2 regions of the Planococcus sp. 1R117A genome follow, and region 2 is predicted to be linked to the other one. Evidence: predicted binding sites of a transcription regulator. Region 2 holds the regulator's gene; the other holds the start of a gene.
What was found. The regulator NrdR, encoded in region 2, represses ribonucleotide reductase genes. The targets are predictions, from matches to a motif close to AACACNATATATNGTGTT.

Region 1 (11,111 bases), 230 kb from region 2:
ATCCGCTTGGCTCTTGCACGATGAAATACAATCCGAAAATCAACGAATCAGTTGCCCGTTTCCCTGGGTTTGCGAATATCCACCCGCTGCAGGACGAATCCACCGTCCAAGGCGCAATGGAACTGCTATTCGATTTGCAGGAACATTTGAAAGAAATCACGGGCATGGATGAAGTGACACTTCAACCAGCTGCTGGTGCGCAAGGCGAGTGGACAGGCTTGATGATGATCCGTGCTTACCATGAGTCAAGAGGCGACTTAAACCGCACAAAAGTCATCGTTCCCGATTCTGCACACGGCACGAACCCTGCATCTGCTACAGTTGCCGGCTTTGAGACGGTGACAGTAAAATCGAACGAACACGGCTTAGTGGACCTTGAAGATTTAAAGCGCGTAGTTGGAGAAGATACAGCTGCATTGATGCTGACCAACCCGAATACGCTTGGCTTATTTGAAGAACAGATTCTTGAAATGGCTGCCATTATCCATGAAGTAGGCGGCAAATTGTATTATGATGGTGCCAACTTGAACGCAGTTATGTCAAAAGCACGCCCTGGAGACATGGGCTTTGACGTGGTGCATTTAAACTTGCACAAGACATTCACTGGCCCACACGGGGGCGGCGGCCCAGGTTCAGGCCCTGTAGGTGTGAAAAAGGATTTGATTCCTTACTTGCCGAAACCGGTTTTGGTGAAAACAGCAGAAGGTTTGACATTCGACTACAACCGCCCAGACTCTATCGGACGCGTGAAGCCGTTCTACGGCAACTTTGGCATCAACGTCCGCGCTTATACGTATATCCGCTCAATGGGGCCGGACGGCTTAAAAGCGGTAACAGAATACGCGGTATTAAACGCCAATTACATGATGCGCAGACTGGCACCTCATTTCGATTTGCCGTATGACCGCCATTGCAAACACGAATTCGTATTAAGCGGCCGCCGTCAGAAGAAACTGGGTGTGCGTACTTTGGATATGGCAAAACGCCTGCTTGACTTTGGCTACCATCCGCCAACGATCTACTTCCCGTTAAATGTGGAAGAAGGCATGATGATCGAACCGACAGAAACCGAATCAAAAGAAACGTTGGATTCATTTATCGACGCGATGATCCAAATCGCTAAAGAAGTGGAAGACAATCCGGAAATCGTCCAAAATGCACCGCATACGACGGTTATCAAACGGCTTGATGAAGCGCAGGCAGCCCGTAAGCCAGTGCTCCGCTACACGAAAGCTGAATAGAACAAAGAAAAGCCCGTTTGAAGGTGTGCAACCTTTCAAACGGGCTTTTTTCTAATTTCACAATAAAGTTAAAATCCGATGGGCGAATCGGATTCTTCCCAGTTGTTCTGCTCAGTCCGTTTATTTTGCTTCTGAAGCTCACGGATGCGTTTCTCGTATTCGGAATTACCTTCATAATGCCAGTTGAGTGCAGATGACATATAAAGCTCGTTAAGCTGCGAAATAGACAAGCCTTTGGTCAATTTCGCCATATCGTCAATTTCTTCTTCAGTAAAAATGGATTTGACGTCCAGTTTCCGCAAATATTGCTTGCGCAGTTTTTTATCCGGGGAAGGAATTTCGTAAGCCCGGTCAAAACGCCCTGCACGGTTGATCAATGCCGGATCGATCCGTTCAGGGTAATTCGTCGTTCCGATGATAAACAAGCCTTCGCGCGATTGTGTACCGTCGAGCGTATTGAGGAAAACAGAGCGCATGAACTCCGGCATCGAATCGATATCTTCGATGACCAGGATTGCCGGGGCCAGCCGGGAGACGATGCCGAACACTTCCTGGACCGTATAGCTATTTGTGTGTTCTGTAATCTGCCAGTAAACAACTGGAGCTTCAGTGGAGCCCGTGATGGACTTGACCAATGTTGTTTTGCCGTTGCCCGGTGAGCCGTAAAGCAGGATGCCCCGTTTAAAAGGAACGCCATAGTCTTTGAAAAACTGGCCGCCTTCTCTGAAAAACTCATCAATGGAACGGAATATGTCTTGCTTCACGCCTTCTTCGAGCATGACGTCTTGCCGGGAGACGATTGCCATCTCACCGTAATTGCGGCGTTTCACGCCTTCTTCAGCGTCCACCAGGAATGTGATATTGTTCATCAGCGTCTGGCGCAGCATTTCATTCGTATCTTCGAGAAATTGGAATGCACCTTCAATGGATTTTGCAAAGCATTGAAACTCAGGCCAGCTATTGTCGGAAGTGGTGTAAAAAGGCAATTGGGTCAGCGCCACTTCGTGCTTTGGAAAATAAATCAGCCGATTCTCAAATGTCTCTTGGATCTTTAAGTTTCCGCTATGCAGATCGTCCGATGTATTGCCGATTTTGCCCATCGGACGCGCTTCGTAAATGAACGACAGTGTTTCATATGCCAGCTGGCCATTTTCCATCATATCAAGCAAGTATGTATAAAGTTGGGTGATGGTTTCCGTTATGTCGATATGCATCCATGAACCCGGTGACCGCTCGTCAAGCTTAGTAAAAATGCGAGCCGAGACAGCAGCGACGTCGGCATAATGCGGCAAAGTTTCACGGATTGAATGATGGTGCGGAAATAAAATTGTCGGTTTCATGTAGTTCCCCTCGTTTCATTTAATGGAATTGGCATTAGGTAGAAAAAAAGTCTTTCCTGTTTGGAAAGACTTTTATAAATTATCCTTTTGATTTAATTTTGCCGGTCCATTGTTTGAACCCGCCTTGCAGCTGATACAGCTGGGTATAGCCTTTTTTCTTCAAAAACAATGCAACACGGCCGCTGCGTGCGCCGTTTTGGTCATATAAATAAACCGGCTTGTCGGAACGGATTTCTTTGTAGCGCTGGCGCAATTGAGATTGAGGTATATTGCGTGCCCCTAAAATGTGGCCGCCGGCAAATTCTTTTGGCTCACGGACATCGATAAGCTGAGCTTTGCGATAGCCTTCGATAAATTGTTCTTGTGTAAGATTTGTGACAGCTTTTTTAATCCGGAAATAAGAAATCAAACCGAATATGATGACGACTAGCAGTACGCCTATGATGATATACAGATAATCCAATGTTCTTCTTGCCCCTTTCTATTCTCTCTTTATTATAAAAGAAGGAGTGACGTTTGTTCAATGGCAATGTTACACTATTTAATGGATTTAGGGGGCGATCTTGTGAAAATTACGGAATGGTACTTTATAAATTCAGGGCGCAACAGCCCATCATTCAACATGGCAATGGATGAAGCGTTACTGGATTGGCATAGCGAAGGCCTTATCCCACCGGTAATCCGGTTCTATGGCTGGAATCCGGCCACTTTGTCGATCGGCTATTTTCAAAAAGTGGAAAAAGAAATCGATATGGAGAAAGTCGAAGAGCTCGGACTCGGATTTGTCCGGCGTCCAACCGGCGGCAGGGGAGTGCTGCATGAGCATGAACTGACATACAGCATCATCGTCAGCGAGGATTACCCGGATATGCCGGAGACGGTTACGCAAGCCTATCGTGTGCTGAGTGAAGGCTTATTGAAAGGATTTCATAATCTGGGCCTTGATGCATATTTTTCAGTGCCGGATACCGCGGAGAAGAGAGCGGATTTGAAACAGCCGAAAAGCGCTGTTTGTTTTGACTCTCCAAGCTGGTACGAAATGGTCGTTGAAGGGAAGAAAGTGGCCGGCAGTGCGCAAACGCGCCAAAAAGGCGTCATCCTTCAGCACGGCGCCATCCTTCTGGATTTGGATATCGAAAAACTGCTGTCCGTTTTCAAGTACCGGAAGCCTGAAATAAAAGAAATCATGCGCGAGAAAATTCCTGGGAAAGCGGTAGCGATCAATTCCTTGAGGGCACAGCCCGTCTCGGTTGAAGAATGCATCGAAGCTTTTAAGACAGGGTTTCAGGATGCTTTAGGCATCAGTTTGAAGCCATACATATTGAACGAAGAGCAGCTGGATTACATTAAAGCCGTTGAAGAAAAAAAGTACGGCAATGATGATTGGAATTTTCGGACTTAAGGAGCCTTTTGGCTCATTTTCAAAACCGGGTCCATTGAAAAGCTTGATTCTATCGGTTTTCCAATTGGAAAAAAATTCTGAGCAAAATTTTGTTATTTAAAAAAGTTTCAATATCTAGTATCATGGGAATTGTAGTAATACTATATATAGTGTTTAACTCCATATAACACAAAGGAGGAATTGTCAAATGGTTTCTGTCACACAAACTCAATACACGCTTGATCCAAATTCTTTAAACAAAGACATTCAGGCATTCCCGCAAGTTCATGCGATTACTCCTGATATGAAAATTACGCATAAAGGGGTATCCCGTCTCGTAATGATTGACCGGTATTCTTTTAAAGATACGGAAAAAAAGACGCTTAAAGCCGGCGATTTCGTCGTTTTAACCGTTAAAGAAGATCCGAAGTTCCCGGCTCGCGGCCTTGGATTTATCGTTTCAATCGATAAAGAGGCAAACACAGCGAAAATCTGGATTGAAGAAGATTATCGCAGTGCCATCGACAAGGAAAGCGAACAAGAAAGCGGAATCGTCACCCGTACTTTAGATGTTATTGAAAAACCGCTTGAAGTTTATTACGAACAAATCGCAAAACGCAATGCAACCGGTCTGGCATCGGTGGAAACGACGCCGGAGAAACGCCAGCACTGGTTCGAAAAATTCTACGAACAGCTTGTCGGTTTGAAATTCATTCCAGCAGGCCGTGTTTTGTACGGAGCGGGAGCAGATACAGATGTAACGTATTTCAACTGTTATGTCATGCCGTTTGTCGCGGATTCACGCGAAGGAATTTCGGATCACCGCAAACAAGTGATGGAAATCATGTCAAGAGGCGGAGGGGTCGGAACAAACGGTTCAACTCTCCGCCCGCGCAATACGCTGGCACGGGGAGTCAACGGCAAATCCTCGGGGTCGGTATCCTGGCTTGATGACATCGCAAAACTGACGCATCTGGTGGAACAAGGCGGATCACGCCGCGGCGCACAAATGATCATGCTTGCCGACTGGCATCCGGATATTGCGGAATTCATCATTTCCAAGATGCAGAACCCGCGCATCCTGCGTTATTTGATCGAAAACTCACAAGATGAAACGATCAAAAAACTGGCGCACAATAAATTGAAATTCAAACCGCTGACAGAACAGGAAGAAGCGATGTATCAAGGCATCCTGAACTACCGCGCAATTCCTGGAATGGGCGGCTTTAACGAAAAAATCATGCGCGACGCGGAAACAAAGCTGCGCGACGGCGGAACTTATTCTGTCCATAATGAAGAGTTCCTGACTGGCGCCAATATCTCGGTCACGTTGACGGACGATTTCATGCAAGCTGTGGAACAAGACGCTGATTTCGAATTGCGCTTCCCGGCCGTGGAATCCTACTCAAAAGAAGAGATGGCGATCTACAACGAACAATGGCATCAAATCGGCGATGTGCGCGAATGGGAAAAAATGGGCCATAAAGTGCGTACGTACCGGACAATGAAAGCCCGTGAATTGTGGAACTTGATCAATGTCTGCGCCACTTATTCCGCTGAACCCGGCATTTTCTTCATTGACAACGCCAATGAGAAAACCAATGCCACAGCGTATGGACAAAAAGTTGTTGCGACCAACCCTTGCGGTGAGCAGCCGCTTGCTCCTTATTCTGTCTGTAACTTGGCGGCAGTCAACTTGGCGAGATTTGCAGACCCGGTGACGAAACAAGTCGATTTCCAAGCCTTAAAAGAAACGGTGCGCGTCGGTGTCCGGATGCAGGATAACGTTATTGACGCGACTCCTTACTTCCTTGAAGAAAACCGCGTCCAAGCTCTTGGAGAACGGCGTGTCGGCCTCGGAGTCATGGGCCTTGCTGATCTTCTCATCTATTGCGACAAAGAATACGGTTCGCCGGAAGGCAATGAGCTGGTCGATGAAATCTTCAAAACGATCGCGATTGCCGCATACGAGCAATCAACGGATTTAGCAGTGGAACGCGGAAGCTTCCCGTTCCTTGTTGGAAATACCGATGAAGAAACAGCGGCTCTCCGTAAAGCCTTTACCGAAACCGGCTTTATGCAAGGCATGCCGGAAGAAGTGCGCGAAGGCATCCTGGAAAACGGCATCCGGAATTCTCACTTGCTGACAGTAGCGCCGACAGGATCTACTGGAACAATGGTTGGCGTTTCAACCGGCCTTGAGCCATATTATTCATTCACCTACTATCGCAGCGGCCGTCTTGGCAAATTTATCGAAGTTAAAGCCGACATCGTGCGCGAGTATCTGAAAAGCAACCCGGAGGCAGATGAAGAAAACCTGCCAAAAGCATTTGTGACTTCGATGGACTTAGCTCCGGAAGCTCATGCAGATGTGCAATGCATCATTCAGCGCTGGATTGACTCTTCAATTTCCAAAACGGTCAACGCGCCGCGCGGCTATACGGTCGAACAAGTAGAAGGCGTGTACGAGCGCTTGTACAAAGGCGGAGCAAAAGGCGGCACGGTTTATGTCGACGGCAGCCGTGATTCGCAAGTGCTGACGCTGAAAGCGGAAGAAAACACTTTCGAAGAAGAAGACCACAAAGAAGAAGTTAAAGGAAAACGCCCAATCGTCCTTATTGATACGATCCAGGATTTGCGTTCAACCAATGTAACAATCGGATCAGAAGTGGGCGACACTTGCCCGGTCTGCCGAAAAGGGACCGTTGAAGAAATGGGCGGCTGCAATACATGCACCAATTGCAACGCTCAATTAAAATGCGGACTATAAGAAGAACCAGAAACGCGACGGCTCCGGCCGCCGCGTTTTTTTTTGCCGTTCCATAATTTCATGAAGAAAGAAGGCAATAAATGTAGAAAACTACAGAAGGAAAAATACGGAGAGAGCACTAAAACAAGCCTTTACCAATTCGGAACCCGTTTTGCCAATCAAAAAAATGGTGAGACAGCAAAAAGATAATACATGTAAAATACTACATAAGGGTAATTTGAAAAAATCAAAACCCAAAATAAGAAATGAAAAAGACAGAGAAAAACCGGATCAATTAAAAAGAAAAGGGATTAACAGATAAAACAGCAAATCAATTGAAGAATTTCCAGTTTTTCTTTTAATGGTTGCCCGATTTTTGCCGTATGATAAAATAGTGAAGACTGTGATGGAGAGGAGTGGGGCAATGAAGATATTGTGCTTGAATGGACCAAACTTAAATCGCCTCGGAAAGCGTGAAAAAGAAGCATACGGTACTTTTACACTGGATGAATTGGAAGCGGACTTGATGGAATTTTCCCAGGGCAACGGCATCAATTTGATGTGCATGCAGTCTAACCATGAAGGTGAATTGATCGACTGGATTCATCTTGCTGCTGATGACGGCACAGAAGGCATTGTTTTAAATGCCGGAGCATTTACTCATACAAGCGTAGCTATCAGGGATGCCATCGCTTCGATTCAGATTCCTGTTATTGAAGTACATATCTCGAATGTTTATAAGCGAGAAGAATTCCGCCATCACTCCCATATCGCTCCGGTAGCAGCCGGACAAATAACGGGTTTTGGCCAAGACGTCTATAAATTGGCATTGCATGCACTGCTATTCAAACAAGCGAGAGGATGACCCCATTGAAACTTCAAAAATTGCGCACCGAAATGGAACAGCAGCAACTCGAGGCTTTGCTGATTACAAGCCAGTATAATCTGCGCTACTTAACCGAATTTACTGGCACTGCCGGGTTGGCGCTTGTGACGCAGAACAAAGCTTACTTCATTACCGATTTCCGCTATACCGAGCAAGCGGGAAGCCAAGTGAAGGAATTCGAAGTCGTCCAGGCAAAAACGAATTTGCTGGAAGAAGCTGCAGAAATTGCAAAGAATCTTGCGGTGAAATCACTGGCTTTTGAAAAAGACTACGTAACTTATGCATCATTCCTCGAATACCAAGCGAAAATCGAAGCTGACTTAAAACCGATCAGCGGCTTGATTGAAAAAATCCGGATGATTAAGACTCCGGAAGAAGTCAGCATCTTAAAAGCAGCAGCTAAAATTGCCGATGATGCCTATGAACATATTTGCAAATTCATCAAGGCAGGCCAGACAGAACTGGAGATTTCCAATGAGCTGGAATTCTTCATGAGAAAACAAGGAGCGACTTCTTCTTCGTTTGATACGATTGTCGCATCGGGCTTGCGTTCAGCTTTGCCGCACGGTGTGGCGACGGACAAAAAAATCGGAAATGGGGATTTCATCACGCTCGATTACGGGGCTTTGTACAACGGCTATATTTCAGATATCACCCGTACTGTAGCAGTGGGTGAACCTTCCAGCAAGCTGAAGGAAATTTACCAGATTGTTTTGGATGCCCAAGTGATGGCCGTTGAAAAAATCGGGCCGGGCATGACCGGCATTGAAGCGGATGCCATTGCCCGCGATTACATTAAGTCGAAAGGCTACGGGGAAGCATTTGGACATTCTACAGGCCACGGCATCGGACTTGAAGTGCATGAAGCTCCTGGGTTATCATTTAAATCGCCGACCGTTCTTGAGGCGGGGATGGCCGTTACAGTGGAGCCAGGGATATATCTTCCGGGAATTGGCGGAGTACGCATTGAAGATGATATACTGATAACTGAGTCAGGAAATGAACGTTTAACTCACTCCACAAAAGAGCTTCGCATTTTATAACAAACGGAGGAACTAATATGATTTCAGTAAACGATTTTAAAACAGGTGTAACAATTGAAGTGGATGGCGATATTTGGCGCGTCATGGAATTCCAGCACGTAAAGCCGGGCAAAGGCGCTGCATTCGTCCGTACGAAACTTCGCAATCTGCGTTCAGGAAACGTCAACGAAAAAACGTTCCGCGCTGGCGAGAAAGTGGCGAAAGCACAAATTGACAACCGCAAAATGCAGTATTTGTATGCAAACGGCGATACACATGCGTTTATGGATACAGAAACTTATGACCAAATCGAACTCTCGGAGAAAAGCATTGAATACGAATTGAAATTCCTTCAAGAAAACATGGAAGTTCAAGTGATTCAATACCAGGGAGAAGTATTGGGAGTAGAATTGCCGAATACTGTAGTGCTTGAGGTTACTGCAACTGACCCGGGCATCAAAGGCGATACTGCCAGCGGCGGTTCAAAACCGGCTACGCTATCAACTGGCTTGACTGTGCAGGTTCCATTTTTCATCAATGAAGGCGATAAGCTGATCATCAACACGACAGATTCTTCATACGTTTCACGGGCACAATAAAAAGAACGGCCGCTCAAGCAGAGGGTTTCATCCCGGCTGCCAGGAAGTTCCAGAAATTGGATTCGAACGGTTAGTTGACCACTCGCTTGTCAGGCTGAAGCATCAAAACAGCCAAAGCGTGCTAAAGAAAGCGGCCTCTTTCACAGAGGCCTATTTTTTTAAATGTCAACTGGCTATTTCAAATTGATTTGAAAAAGTCTAAAATGAAGTAATGACTACGATATACATAAAGGGGAGTAGAGCGAATTGAAAATCCAAGAAATCCGAGAAATTATTAAACTGGTGGATAACTCATCGATTGACGAATTTAGCTATGAAGCTGATGGTGTTAAAGTGAAATTGAAGAAAAACAGTGTATCAACAAACACAGCAGTTGAAGCTCCAGCACAACCGGCACCGGCCGCACAGCCAGTACCCGCTCCAGCGCCAGCACCGGCCGCAAAAGCGGAAGAACTGATTTCAGAAGAAACTCCTGAAATTCCTGCTGTCCAAGACGAAAATCTACATAAGATCCTGTCACCGATGGTTGGCACATTCTACCAATCGCCATCTCCCGATGAAGCGGCATACGTTCAGCCAGGATCAAAAGTTTCTGCCGATCAAGTGGTCTGCATCGTCGAAGCGATGAAGTTGTTCAATGAAATCGAAGCGGAAGTGGATGGGGAAATTGCTGAGATTCTCGTTAAAGATGGCCAGCTTGTCGAATATGGTCAGCCTCTATTCCTCGTAAAAACTAACTGAGGAGGGGAAACCGATGAAAAAAGTATTAATTGCAAACCGTGGTGAAATAGCAGTCCGTATTATCCGCGCCTGCAAAGAAATGGATATCGAAACCGTGGCTGTTTATTCCGAAGCGGATAAAGAAGCGCTTCATGTTGAATTGGCTGACGAAGCCTATTGCATCGGGCCGAAACTTTCTAAAGACAGCTATTTGAATTTCTCCAATATCATTTCAGTGGCCAAACTGACGAACTGTGATGGCATCCATCCGGGATATGGTTTCTTAGCTGAAAATGCAAGTTTTGCGGAACTCTGCGAAGCTTGCGATATCATGTTTATCGGTCCGACTTCGGATGCGATTTCCAAGATGGGCACTAAGGATGTAGCCCGTGAAACCATGCGCCAAGCAGGTGTCCCTGTGGTTCCAGGATCCACTGGAATTGTCGGAAGCGAAAAAGAAGGCCTTGAAATCGCGGAAGATATCGGTTTTCCAGTTATCATCAAAGCAACAGCCGGCGGCGGCGGAAAAGGCATCCGCGTTGCCCGCGACCGTGATGATCTCATTACCGGCCTGCGGATGACCCAGAAAGAAGCTGCGGCAGCTTTTGGCAATCCCGGTGTTTATATTGAGAAATTCATTGAAGATTTCCGCCACATTGAAATTCAGGTTCTGGCTGATTCGCACGGCAATGCCATCCATTTGGGCGAACGTGATTGCACCATTCAACGCCGGATGCAGAAATTAGTGGAAGAAGCGCCATCTCCAGCCCTTTCGCCAGAACTTCGTGCAGAAATGGGAGAGGCAGCTGTAAAAGCGGCTTTGGCAGTGGCGTATCGCGGCGCTGGGACAGTCGAATTCATTTTTGATGCTGTAAACCAGAAATTTTACTTTATGGAAATGAATACACGGATCCAAGTTGAACATCCTGTAACGGAAATGATTACAGGAATCGATTTGATTCAACAGCAATTGAAGGTCGCTTCAGGTGAAATTCTGGCCCATAAGCAAGAAGACGTTACGTTTAAAGGCTGGTCGATTGAATGCCGCATCAATGCGGAAAACCCTGCCAAAAATTTCATGCCTTCTGCCGGTAAAGTGACGATGTATTTGCCGCCGGGCGGAATGGGAGTACGTGTCGATTCGGCAATGTATCCAGGGTACAGCATTCCTCC
Region 2 (11,111 bases):
CACGGCGTTTATTGTCATGCTCATTTTTTAATCGGCAAGGAGTATAGGCAATGCCGATATTGCCGCGTTCCAGAACCAGATTCGGTTCAAAGCCTTTTAGCGTGTTGATGCAGTTTCCGAGGCTAGGGCATTTATTGCAATCATGCGATTGATTGATATACTCATATAGCTTTCCAAGTCCTTTATCAACAATGCTTTTATCAATATCCGCCGAATGGTCTTCCAGGAACTTTTGAACGCCTGGATGTTCCAGCACTTCTTTCCGCATATCATTATAGCGTTCCGAAAAAGCAGGGGCATTCACTACCCGTTTCAGTGTTTCGCGAATCGGCTCCATTTAATCACCTTTACCTTTCTTCAGCGCAAGTTTTGCGAGAAGTTTTTGTTTTTCCACTTCCAATTTATCATTTTTCGGTTCGCCTTTAACTGCAGGAGCCTCATCTTTTTGATAAAACCATTCAGGCAATTTTTCTTCCCTCACTGGTTTCCTGCTTGATTTAGCTGTACTTCTCGATGCCGCAGTTGGAGAACCTTCCGATTTCCATTTAACGTACTGCTCGTGTTCAGTGCGCGCTAATTCCATCGCATCTTTCGCTGTCGTAACATTTTTGCGCAGCCAATGGGATGCGATTTTTTCAACATAGGCTTTGGTCAGTTTCATATCGGTTCGAAGCAGAACGTATTGCAGCAGCACATTGACCACTGCCGGCTCCATTCCATATTGCATGACCAGCTGATTGGCCAATTGGACATCTGCCGGCAGCGGTTCTTTGCCGTTGGCAATATCGCGAAGCACTTCAACAGGTGAAGCCGATTCCAAATACAAAATCAGCTCGTCTTGCCTTGTTTTCGGCTTTTCCACAATCTTCGGTTCAGTTTTGTGTGCTTGGACTAATTGCGGTGCTGTTGTCGCCACTGTCAATTTATAATATTCAGATGCTGCCTTTTTTATTCCATCGGTTGTCAGCTTATAATCATCATCGATAGCCAATAAAATCACTTTTTGCATATCAAGCGGTCCCCAACTGTATAGAAACGCCAGTTTCGCGATGGTGTCTTTTATCATAGCCGTCAGTACTCGGGTTGGCACCAGCTGTTCTGACAATCCTTGCCGCAGCAAGCCGAAATCAAAGTCTGAATCGGTTTGGTAGCTGCCGTTTTTGCGCTCTTGCAAATCCGGCTGTTCCGTAGGATATCCGGCTTTTGCATGGACGGGCTGATAAATATCCGTGAATGTGCGGGAAACTTCTTTGAAGCCTTCGCCTATTTCCGTATGTATCATAAAACGGTCTCTCACTTTCCGGTAAGCAGATTCCCCAATTTTGCTGAATAAAAACATTGACAGTAACGGGTCCATGAAAAAGCTTTTTGGATCAAGCGGAGGGCATAGATCATAGATGAAGGAACGGTTTTCAGTGTCTTTGCGGTAAGTTCTCAGCAAACCGATGGCTTCCAATTGAATGCGCGCTTCAAAGATTTTGGCAATCGGAATGCCGAGAATATTCATCAATGTATAATGAGTCGCTTCTTCTTTTGCTTCTTCCCCTTCGGCCCAAAGCGTCATATAAAAAGAGACAGCTTCCGCACCGATCAGCGGCTGATACAGCAAGGTCAATAATTGGCGGTCATAATTGGAAAATGGATACGGCAACCGAATTTTAAAAGAATCCGCAGCTTGAAGTTCTTTATATAGTGCAGACATGGTTCACCGCCTTACTCAGATTTCTTGTCTTCTGGATTCTTTTTAAGTAAATCCTTCAATTCGTCAATAAACACCGTAATGTCTTTGAACTGGCGGTAAACGGAAGCAAAACGGACATATGCAACTTCATCGATGTCCGCCAACCGGTCCATCACCAGTTCCCCGACATCTTCGGATTTAACTTCAGCATTTCCAGTGCGCCGAAGCGTTTTTTCAATATCGAAAACTACTTGTTCTAGCACTTCCAGCGGAACAGGCCGTTTTTCGCATGCCCGGATCAATCCTCTTAATACTTTCTCGCGACTGAACTCTTCACGGGATCCATCTTTTTTGACAACAATCAAAGGCATTTCTTCCACTTTTTCAAAAGTGGTATAGCGGTAACCGCAGGATTCACATTCCCGGCGCCTTCTTATGGACTTATTATCATCGACTGGCCGCGAGTCAACTACGCGTGTACCATTATGCTGGCAAGCTGGACATTTCATTTTGACATCTCCCTAAACTTTGTATCTGCTCTATCTAGTATAACAAAATTTCTTCTGTAAAATAGAAAAAGCAGAGGATTTTATCCTCTGCTCGTTGTTTTCATGTTAAATGGATTATGCATTTACTGAAACTTTGGCTTTTCCAACACTGACCGGACCCATTCCGCGAGGCACTTCTACAAATTCACGTGTACCGGAATTAAGTGCTTCTGCGATATAATTTGCTGCAATTGTCGGATCAAGATCTCCACAAGTATATACATCAATACTTGCGTATCCGTGTTCCGGGAAGCTGTGGATCGTTAAGTGAGATTCAGAAATGATGACCACACCGCTTACGCCTTGAGGTGCAAATTTATGAAAAGCTACTTCTCTGACTTCCGCTCCGGATTTCAGTGCTGCATCAACAAAAGTCTGCTCGATAAAATCCATATCGTTTAATTTGTCAAAATCACACTGCCAAAGTTCTGCAATTACGTGACGTCCCATTGTTTCCATGGTTCGTTTCCCCCTTTGATATCATTTTGTTTTGATGCGCAAAATATTCAAAGTTGACTACCACGGGGGAAAGTTAGTCCAAAGAGGTCCTAACCCTTTAAGCAGTCATGTGAATAAAGATTGCTCCATCCGTTGCCATATAAGCATTGGTAACGAAGAAGTTCGCAGCCGTTTTTGGCTACGAATGTTAGTATATGACGTATTGAAATGAAATGCAATAAATATTACTTAAAATTAATTATTTTTTTCAGGGAATTTTTTCATAAAAAAGCCGCATCCCTGTTGTATAGGCGATGCGGCTTCTACTAATTATCAAGCATAAACGATTGACTTTGCTACTTTTTTCGCTAAGTCAACCACTCGTGCCGAATAGCCCCACTCATTATCATACCAAGCCAAAACTTTCACTTTGCGGTCTCCGATTACCATCGTGGATAATCCATCAATGATTGCAGATTGGGTTGTTGTATTAAAATCAACCGAAACAAGCGGCTCCATCGTCAAGCTGAGAATTCCTTTCAGATTTCCTTCAGAGGCTCTGATAAACGCTTCGTTAACTTCTTCAATTGTTACATCTCGTTCAAGATCAACCACTAAATCCACAAGAGATACGTTCGGTGTTGGCACGCGAAGAGACATGCCATGCAATTTTCCGTCAAGTTCAGGAAGAACTAAAGAGAGCGCTTTCGCAGCACCCGTCGAAGTCGGAATAATCGACTGTCCACAAGCACGGGCACGGCGTAAATCTTTATGCGGATTGTCTAAATTTCTCTGGTCATTTGTGAATGAATGAACAGTTGTCATTAAGCCATTTTCAATGCCGAATGCATCATGCAATACTTTAGCTACTGGTGCTAAGCAGTTTGTTGTGCAGCTTGCGTTGGATATGACATCGTGTTTCTCAATTTCTAATTTATCATCATTTACTCCCATTACAATCGTGATATCGACATTTTTTCCTGGAGCAGACAAGATAACTTTTTTTGCACCTGCGTCCAAATGAAGGCCAGCTTGCTCCCGGGAATTGAATTTCCCTGTCGCTTCAATAACGATATCAATGCCCATTGCTTTCCATGGCAGTTTTAAAGGATCCCGTTCATTGACGAGTTGAACCCGTTTACCGTTGACGATTAATGCATCTCCTTCTGCAGAGACGTCGCCCTCGAAGGTTCCGTGATTTGTGTCATACTTAATCAAATGCGCTAAAGTTTCAGCAGGGTAGCTGGCATTAACAGCTGCAATCGTGATGTCATCCATTAGAATAGCCTGTCTGAAAACCATGCGGCCAATACGGCCAAATCCGTTAATCGCAATAGAAACTGTCATGTACGAGTCCTCCAATTAAATAAGTTATACTTAAATTTTTAATTCGTTATATAGTATAACACATTTTACGGAATCTGGAACCTTAAAGTAGTATGAATTATCATTCTTCTATACTTTTTTCTCTCCACTGCTCCAAAATGCGATTTAACTGCCATTTGGTCTCTTCAACTGCGCCATTATTGTAGATGACGGCATCCGCACCTTCTTCTTTTACCGACATCGGCAACTGTGAAGAAATGCGGGCTTTCGCCTCTTTTTCTGTTAAACCATTACGTTCCATCAGGCGTTTCAACTGATTTTCTTCCGTCACACTGACTACGAGAACTTTATCGACCATATGCTGCAGCCGGCTTTCAAAAAGGAGCGGTATATCCATGATGACAATTTCATGGCCGTTTTTGAGTAATTCGCTTCGCTGCCTGATCATTTCCATCCGGATTGCAGGATGAATTACATCATTCAGTTTTTTTCGGCTTGCCGGATCGTTAAATATCAATTCGCCAACTCTTTTCCGATCCATGCTGCCATCCGGAAGAATGATTTCTTTGCCGAATAATGCTTCAATTTCCTGCAGTGTTTCGCTTCCCGGCTCTACGACAAGACGGGCTACTTTATCAGCATCTACAATTGGATACCCCAATTCTTTCAGCATTTCAGATACGGTACTTTTTCCGCTGGCAATGCTTCCGGTTAAACCGATTATCATATCATGACCTCACTTTTGGCAGGTTGGGCAATACACAGAAGTCCTTCCACCGATTTTCAGTGATTTCGTCGTGCTGCCGCATACCATGCATTGTTTTTTTCCATACATTCCGAAACGATTCTGCATACTGCCGGATTCCCCGTTTATATTCCGGTAATCCGATATCGTACTGCCGCCAGCTTCGATGCTTTCCAGCAATATGGCGACAATCGCTTCAAATAATTGTACTTTCCGGATGCGGCTTATTCTGCCAGCTGCCCGGTTTGGGTGAATTTTCATTTTGTAAAGTGCTTCTGTTGCATAAATATTGCCGCAGCCGGAAATAACCTGGCCATCCATAATCACTTCTTTAATCGCTTTGTTTTTATATTTCGGGCTGTCTGCCAGCTGCAGGAAATGTTCCAATGCCCCTTCTGCAAATGGTTCCGGCGCCATTAAAAGAAGCGGAGGATAATCCGCTTCTTCCTTCAGTACTCTCATTTCCCCAAAACGCCGTATATCCGAGTAGGCAAGCAAATTGCCATCGCTTAGGGTCAGCACAACATGGACATGGCGCCGAAATTTGTCTTCATGGATTGCCATCAGGCTGTCGACATAAAACCAGGCCCCCGACATGCCCAAATGATTGACGAGTAAAAATTCCTCTTCTGTTTTCAATGTAAAATAAATATATTTGCTGCGCCGTTCAACGCTGATAATCTGTGCTCCGATCAAGCTGTCGATAAACGAATCAGCTTCCATCTTTTTAATAATGGCTTCTTTTCCATTCGTTTTGGACACGCGGATGGTATCTGAAACAAATACTTCGCGAATCTTTTTCCCAATGGCGGCCGGGCGAATCAGGCGAACGACGCCTTCCACTTCTGGAAGTTCAGGCATCTGCAAGCCCTCCTATCATTTCGTATCGTACCAAGTATCTCCGAATGCAAAATCCGCTTTTAGCGGCACATTCAGTTCTACAGTGTTTTCCATAATCTGTGGCACCAGAACCTTCAATTTTTCAAGCTCTTCAGGAGGCGCCTCGAATATCAATTCATCGTGTACTTGAAGCAGCATGCGTGTCTGCAAGCCTTCGCGTTCGAGTGCTTCTGCCATGTCAATCATCGCCTTTTTGATAATATCGGCGGCACTTCCCTGTATCGGCGTGTTCATCGCAGTACGCTCTGCAAAGCTGCGCAAATTAAAGTTGGAACTATTGATATCTGTCAAATAACGGCGCCGGTTCATGAGCGTCGTAACAAACCCATTTTTCTTCGCTGATTGGATGCTGGAGTCCATATAGTTTTTAACTCCTGGGAAACTCTTTAGATAAGTATCGATAAATTCCGCTGCTGCTTTCCGGGTAATGTTCAAGCTCTGTGATAAACCATAATCGCTGATGCCATAAACAATGCCGAAGTTAACAGCTTTCGCGGCACGGCGCATATCCGACGTCACTTGCTCAATCGGCACATGGAAAACATCGCTTGCCGTCTTCGTATGGATATCCATATCATGCTTAAAGGCATCAATCAGGCTCTCGTCTTTCGACATGTCCGCTAAGACACGCAATTCGATCTGTGAGTAATCCGCTGCGACCATCAGCCAGCCTGGTTCCGACGGCACAAATGCTTTACGGATTTTCCGCCCTTCTTCCAGGCGCACCGGAATGTTCTGCAGATTCGGATTGATGGAGCTAAGGCGCCCGGTAGTCGTCAATGCTTGCTGGAAACGGGTGTGCACTTTACCGTCTTCATGGATTTCCTTCAATAAACCTTCTATATAAGTAGACAGGATTTTGCCGAGCTGGCGGTATATCAGAATCTGCGAAATGATTTCATGCTGCCCTTCCAGTTTTTCGAGCACATCTGCCGCTGTTGAATAACCGGTCTTTGTTTTCTTTAAAGCAGGCAAACCCAGTTTCTCAAACAATATTACTCCCAATTGTTTTGGAGAATTGATGTTAAACTTCTCGCCGGCAATCCAATAGATGTTCTTTTCAATTTCAGCTAATTTCAGGCTCAGTTCTTCTCCCATAGCTGTAAGTTGCTCTTTGTCCACTTTGACTCCCAGTGATTCCATCGCCCCTAATATTGTTGCAAGCGGCAATTCCAAATTATAGTACAATTCGAATTGCTCGTTTTCCTGGAGTTTTTTCAGCACGAGTGGGCGGACTTCCCAAATGGTGCGCGCTTTTCTGGCAATGTGTTCATTCAAAATCGAATCTTCCGGAACGGCTTTTTTAGCTCCTTTGCCGTAAATCTGTTCGTTCTGGGCAACATCCGTATAGCCATATTCCTGTACGATATTCGCCATATCTGTATATGTCAGTGACGGGTTCACAATATAAGCGCCTAGCATCAAATCAAAATCGACACCGTCGACTTCAATGCCGCAGCGATAGAAAGCCGCTGTCGCTGCTTTCGAATCCGACATGTATTTTTTCTTGGTATCGTCACGGAACCATGTTTTGAAAGTTTCGGAATTCTTGATCACGTCCATCGGAACGACATAGGTCTTCGTTGCTGTAGCCAGCGAAACTCCGAGCAAGTCGCAAGTATGGTATTGCTCGTCGTATAACTCCAAGTGAACTGCCATTTCATCTTCCAAAATAGCCGCATCTATTTCCTGCAGCACTTCGAATTCCAGCTCTTCTTTAACAGTTTCTTCGGCTGTATATTCCATCTTTTCCAATAAGGATTTAAATGCCAGCTCATTCCAGACTTTGATCAATTCATCATGGTCCGGTCCAGAATACACAAGTTCATCAATTTTAATATCAATCGGTGCATTGCGTTCAATCGTTGCCAGTTTTTTGCTGATCAAAGCAAGTTCTTCGTTTTCAACCAGCTTTTCCTTCAATTTGCCTTTTTGCTGTTCAATTGCTTCATATACCCCTTCAACTGAACCATGGGCTGCCAGCAACTTAAGCGCTGTCTTTTCCCCGACTCCCGGCACTCCCGGAATATTATCGGAAGCATCACCCATTAAGCCTTTCATATCGATGATTTGCTCAGGTGTTAAGCCATACTTTTCCTGAATGTGGTCAACCGTGTATTTTTCAATATCGGTGATTCCTTTACGGGTAATGTAGACCGTCGTTGAAGGAGAAGCAAGCTGCGTTAAATCTTTATCTCCGGAAATGACAATCACTTCATCACCAGCTTGTTCCGCTTCCAAACTCAACGTACCGATAATGTCATCCGCTTCATAGTTCGGCAATTCGTAACGCTTAATCCGGTAGGCATCAATCAATTTCCGCAAATAAGGGAATTGCTCCGATAACTCGGGAGGTGTTTTTTGGCGCCCGCCTTTATATTCACTGAACGTCTCATGCCGGAAAGTTGTTTTCCCGGCATCGAATGCCACAACTATATGCGTCGGTTTTTCTTCCTCCAATATTTTTTGGAGCATCATTGTAAAGCCGTATACCGCGTTCGTATGGACTCCATGTTCGTTTGTTAATAGCGGCAAGGCAAAAAATGCACGATACGCCAAACTATTTCCATCCAATAAAAGTATTTTCTTCGCCACAATATTACCCCTTTCAATAGGAAAAGCGCAGACGTCCGTTTAGCTCCGACAGACTTAAAGTCTCGAGACCGTTGATACCGGCGTCTAAAACACATACGCTTACTTCCAAAATCTTAGAGCTTATTTTATAAATGCAGATAAGCCTTCATTCCTTATATTTTACCACGCAGGCAAATAGAAAAGAAATGAAGGCTCAGGCTAATTCCAAATTCACTTACAGAATTTAGGGATATTTAAAATCTAAAGCATCATATGATTGAATGTTATCTCTCTTCTACAACGTTTCACATGCTCACTATAAAAAGCCGACTCGCTTTCCCGCAGGCAAGATACTGACCGTCGCCTGCGAGGCCAAGTCTTTGCGACAAAACAGCGCAGCGATGCAGATACCATGCAGAAATATAAGTCTTTGCCTTACCCAAAGCGGCATTTAAAAGGATTATTTATTTATTCAACTTATATAGCAACTCATTTTTAGCCAAAAAGAAAAAGAGCCCCGGGGAGGGCTCCTTTCCCTTCATGCGGTTGAAGGGGGTTCTATTAAACCTTAACATCCGAATATGAAGCTAGTGTTAATATTCTGTAAATATCTCACCATTGGTTGTTTTTATATTTCTTATAATAATTGACTTGGCGGGCGAATAAATACAATTTACGTTTAAAATGTGTATCTTTCTTATAAAACAACGGGTTGACGTATTTGCCTTTTTTTAATAAATGATTGATGTCCCGCTGTACCGCTTTATTGTCGACAAATTTACGCAGCACAATTTTCGGCACAACTGTAAATAAAAATTCTTCATTTAAATACGTGACCGGTTTTTCTACTCCATAAATCAAGTCATCGACAAGAGAAGAAGCCATATTATGGCCTAAAGCAGTCACGTAATAACTGGAGCGCCCTTGGCGGATGTTCACTTCAAAAACTTTGAATTTGCCATCCCGTTCATCGTATTTCAAATCAAAGTTGGCAAAGCCGGTGTACCCGACCGCTTCCAGGAAATGCTGCAGCTTGACCATCATGTCTTTATTGAAACGCGTGATCAATGCAGTGTAATTCCCGATGGCTGTAACCGTGTGCTCCTGCAATACCACCTGAGCGAATGTCACCAATTGCGTTTTTCCTTTTGAACTTGCATAGATGACGGAATCCCACATATATGTATCGTCTCCAGGAATAAAATCCTGGATAATCAATTCATCTTGGTATCCGCTGGCAATAATCGTTTGGATCACTTCTTGAAGTTCTCTCGGGTTCTCAACTTTATAAACTTTCTGCTGGCCATCGAATTTGTTCTGATTATATTCAATGCCATTGCTCGGTTTAATAATGACAGGATACATCATTTGCTCATCAAACGGCTGCTTGGAACGGCAATCGTAGAAAAATGTAGTTGGCGTATCGATGCCATATTCCTTGCACAATCTATAAAAACTCGACTTCATCTGCAACTGGTTCATCAAATCTTCTGTAATGTAATTGAAAACAAAATGCTCTTTTAATGTCGCTGCATTTTCAATGATTAAACGAACGTATAAATCATTGGTGCCAACCAGCAGCAAGGTTTTTCCTGGTGTTCTATACTTGTGTGCGATTTCACAAAGGATTTCTGAAAACTGTGCAGGATCTGCCAATCCTGAGCGAAGTTCAATATTCGTTGTTATGGTGCTCATCGCTGTAAAAGACAAAGGCTCTTTTCCTATTAGAACGGGGTTAATATTATATGCTTCATGAAATGAAATTGCCATATTGTAAGCGTTCATATCTGTTCCTACAATAATCGGCAAAAAAGGTAAATTGTCCATACGTTCCTCCTAAAATTAACTGGCTAAAGGCAAATGAATGGTAAAAGTGGTTCCCACTCCTACTTCACTTTCTACTTCCACATTTCCATGATGGGCCTCTATTAAATGTTTTACTATTGATAATCCCAGACCGGTGCCGCCTGAATTTCGGCTTCGCGCACGGTCGACCCGGTAAAAACGTTCAAATAGCCGGCCGATTTCAGACGCTTCAATGCCAATTCCCTGATCTTCAACTTCTATAACGGCTTCGCCGTCTTGCTGGTAAAGGCGTACAGTAATGGCTGTCTGGGAAGTTGAATACGTAATGGCATTGACCAGCAAATTCATCATCACTTGAACAAGGCGGTTAGGGTCCCCTTGTACAATAACTGGTTCAAGCTGAAGTTTCAACTGAATATTTTTTTCTTCAAGCTTTCTTTCGATCATCTCCCCAACCCGTTCAATGAGGTTTTTCATATCGGTAGGGACTGCATCTACTCGGAAGCCGGCTCGCTCGACTTTCGATAACTCAAGCAAATCTTTAATGAGCATTTCCAGCCGGTTACTTTCCTTTTCGATGATTTCTAAAAATGAAAATGCCGTTGCTGGATCTTTGTAAGCCCCCTCCAGGAGCGTCTCTGTGAATCCTTTAATGGAAGTGACTGGCGTTCTAAGTTCATGGGAGACGTTTGCTACAAAATCTTTCCGGATTTGTTCAAGCCGTTTCAATTCAGTTATATCATGGGAAACAATGACAATCCCCAGCCATTGTTCATGTTCACCAAGAACCGGTGCCCCGTAAACATCAATATGTTTGGTATGGATGCCTTGCTTGAATTCAAGCTGGTTCCGGGCCGCAGTTTCTGTCATAAACACTTGTTCAATAAAACGCTCCAATTCATAGGGAATCCGGATTTCTTTATAAAATTTTCCATCAATATCTTCAGCCGCCAACTGAAACTCCTGCATAAAGGACCGGTTTACGAGTGTTATGCCGCCTTGCCGGTCAATCATAATTAAAGCGCTGCCCATATTCTCAATCAAGGTTTTAAGGCGTTCTTGCTCCATTTCACGAATGGCGGTAATCTCCTGC

Region 1: a site for NrdR is predicted at 4,120-4,137, ahead of ACSFXN_RS07895 (vitamin B12-dependent ribonucleotide reductase). Genes of this name have one in related genera too.

Annotation. Positions count from the first base shown of each region.
Region 1 covers NZ_JBPRLO010000002.1:492,741-503,851, reverse strand. The annotation lists gene gcvPB (aminomethyl-transferring glycine dehydrogenase subunit GcvPB) at 1-1,241, shown strand, start outside; gene ACSFXN_RS07910 (AAA family ATPase) at 1,310-2,581, opposite strand; gene ACSFXN_RS07905 (rhodanese-like domain-containing protein) at 2,661-3,044, opposite strand; gene ACSFXN_RS07900 (lipoate--protein ligase family protein) at 3,204-3,983, shown strand; gene ACSFXN_RS07895 (vitamin B12-dependent ribonucleotide reductase) at 4,171-6,732, shown strand; gene aroQ (type II 3-dehydroquinate dehydratase) at 7,136-7,576, shown strand; gene ACSFXN_RS07885 (M24 family metallopeptidase) at 7,573-8,640, shown strand; gene efp (elongation factor P) at 8,658-9,218, shown strand; gene accB (acetyl-CoA carboxylase biotin carboxyl carrier protein) at 9,465-9,959, shown strand; gene accC (acetyl-CoA carboxylase biotin carboxylase subunit) at 9,973-11,111, shown strand, end outside.
Region 2 covers NZ_JBPRLO010000002.1:721,030-732,140, forward strand. The annotation lists gene dnaI (primosomal protein DnaI) at 1-337, opposite strand, end outside; gene ACSFXN_RS09015 (replication initiation and membrane attachment family protein) at 338-1,702, opposite strand; gene nrdR (transcriptional regulator NrdR) at 1,714-2,190, opposite strand; gene speD (adenosylmethionine decarboxylase) at 2,305-2,688, opposite strand; gene ACSFXN_RS09030 (glyceraldehyde-3-phosphate dehydrogenase) at 3,001-4,014, opposite strand; gene coaE (dephospho-CoA kinase) at 4,115-4,720, opposite strand; gene mutM (bifunctional DNA-formamidopyrimidine glycosylase/DNA-(apurinic or apyrimidinic site) lyase) at 4,730-5,599, opposite strand; gene polA (DNA polymerase I) at 5,615-8,236, opposite strand; gene ACSFXN_RS09050 (carboxylate--amine ligase) at 8,825-10,039, opposite strand; gene pnpS (two-component system histidine kinase PnpS) at 10,055-11,111, opposite strand, start outside.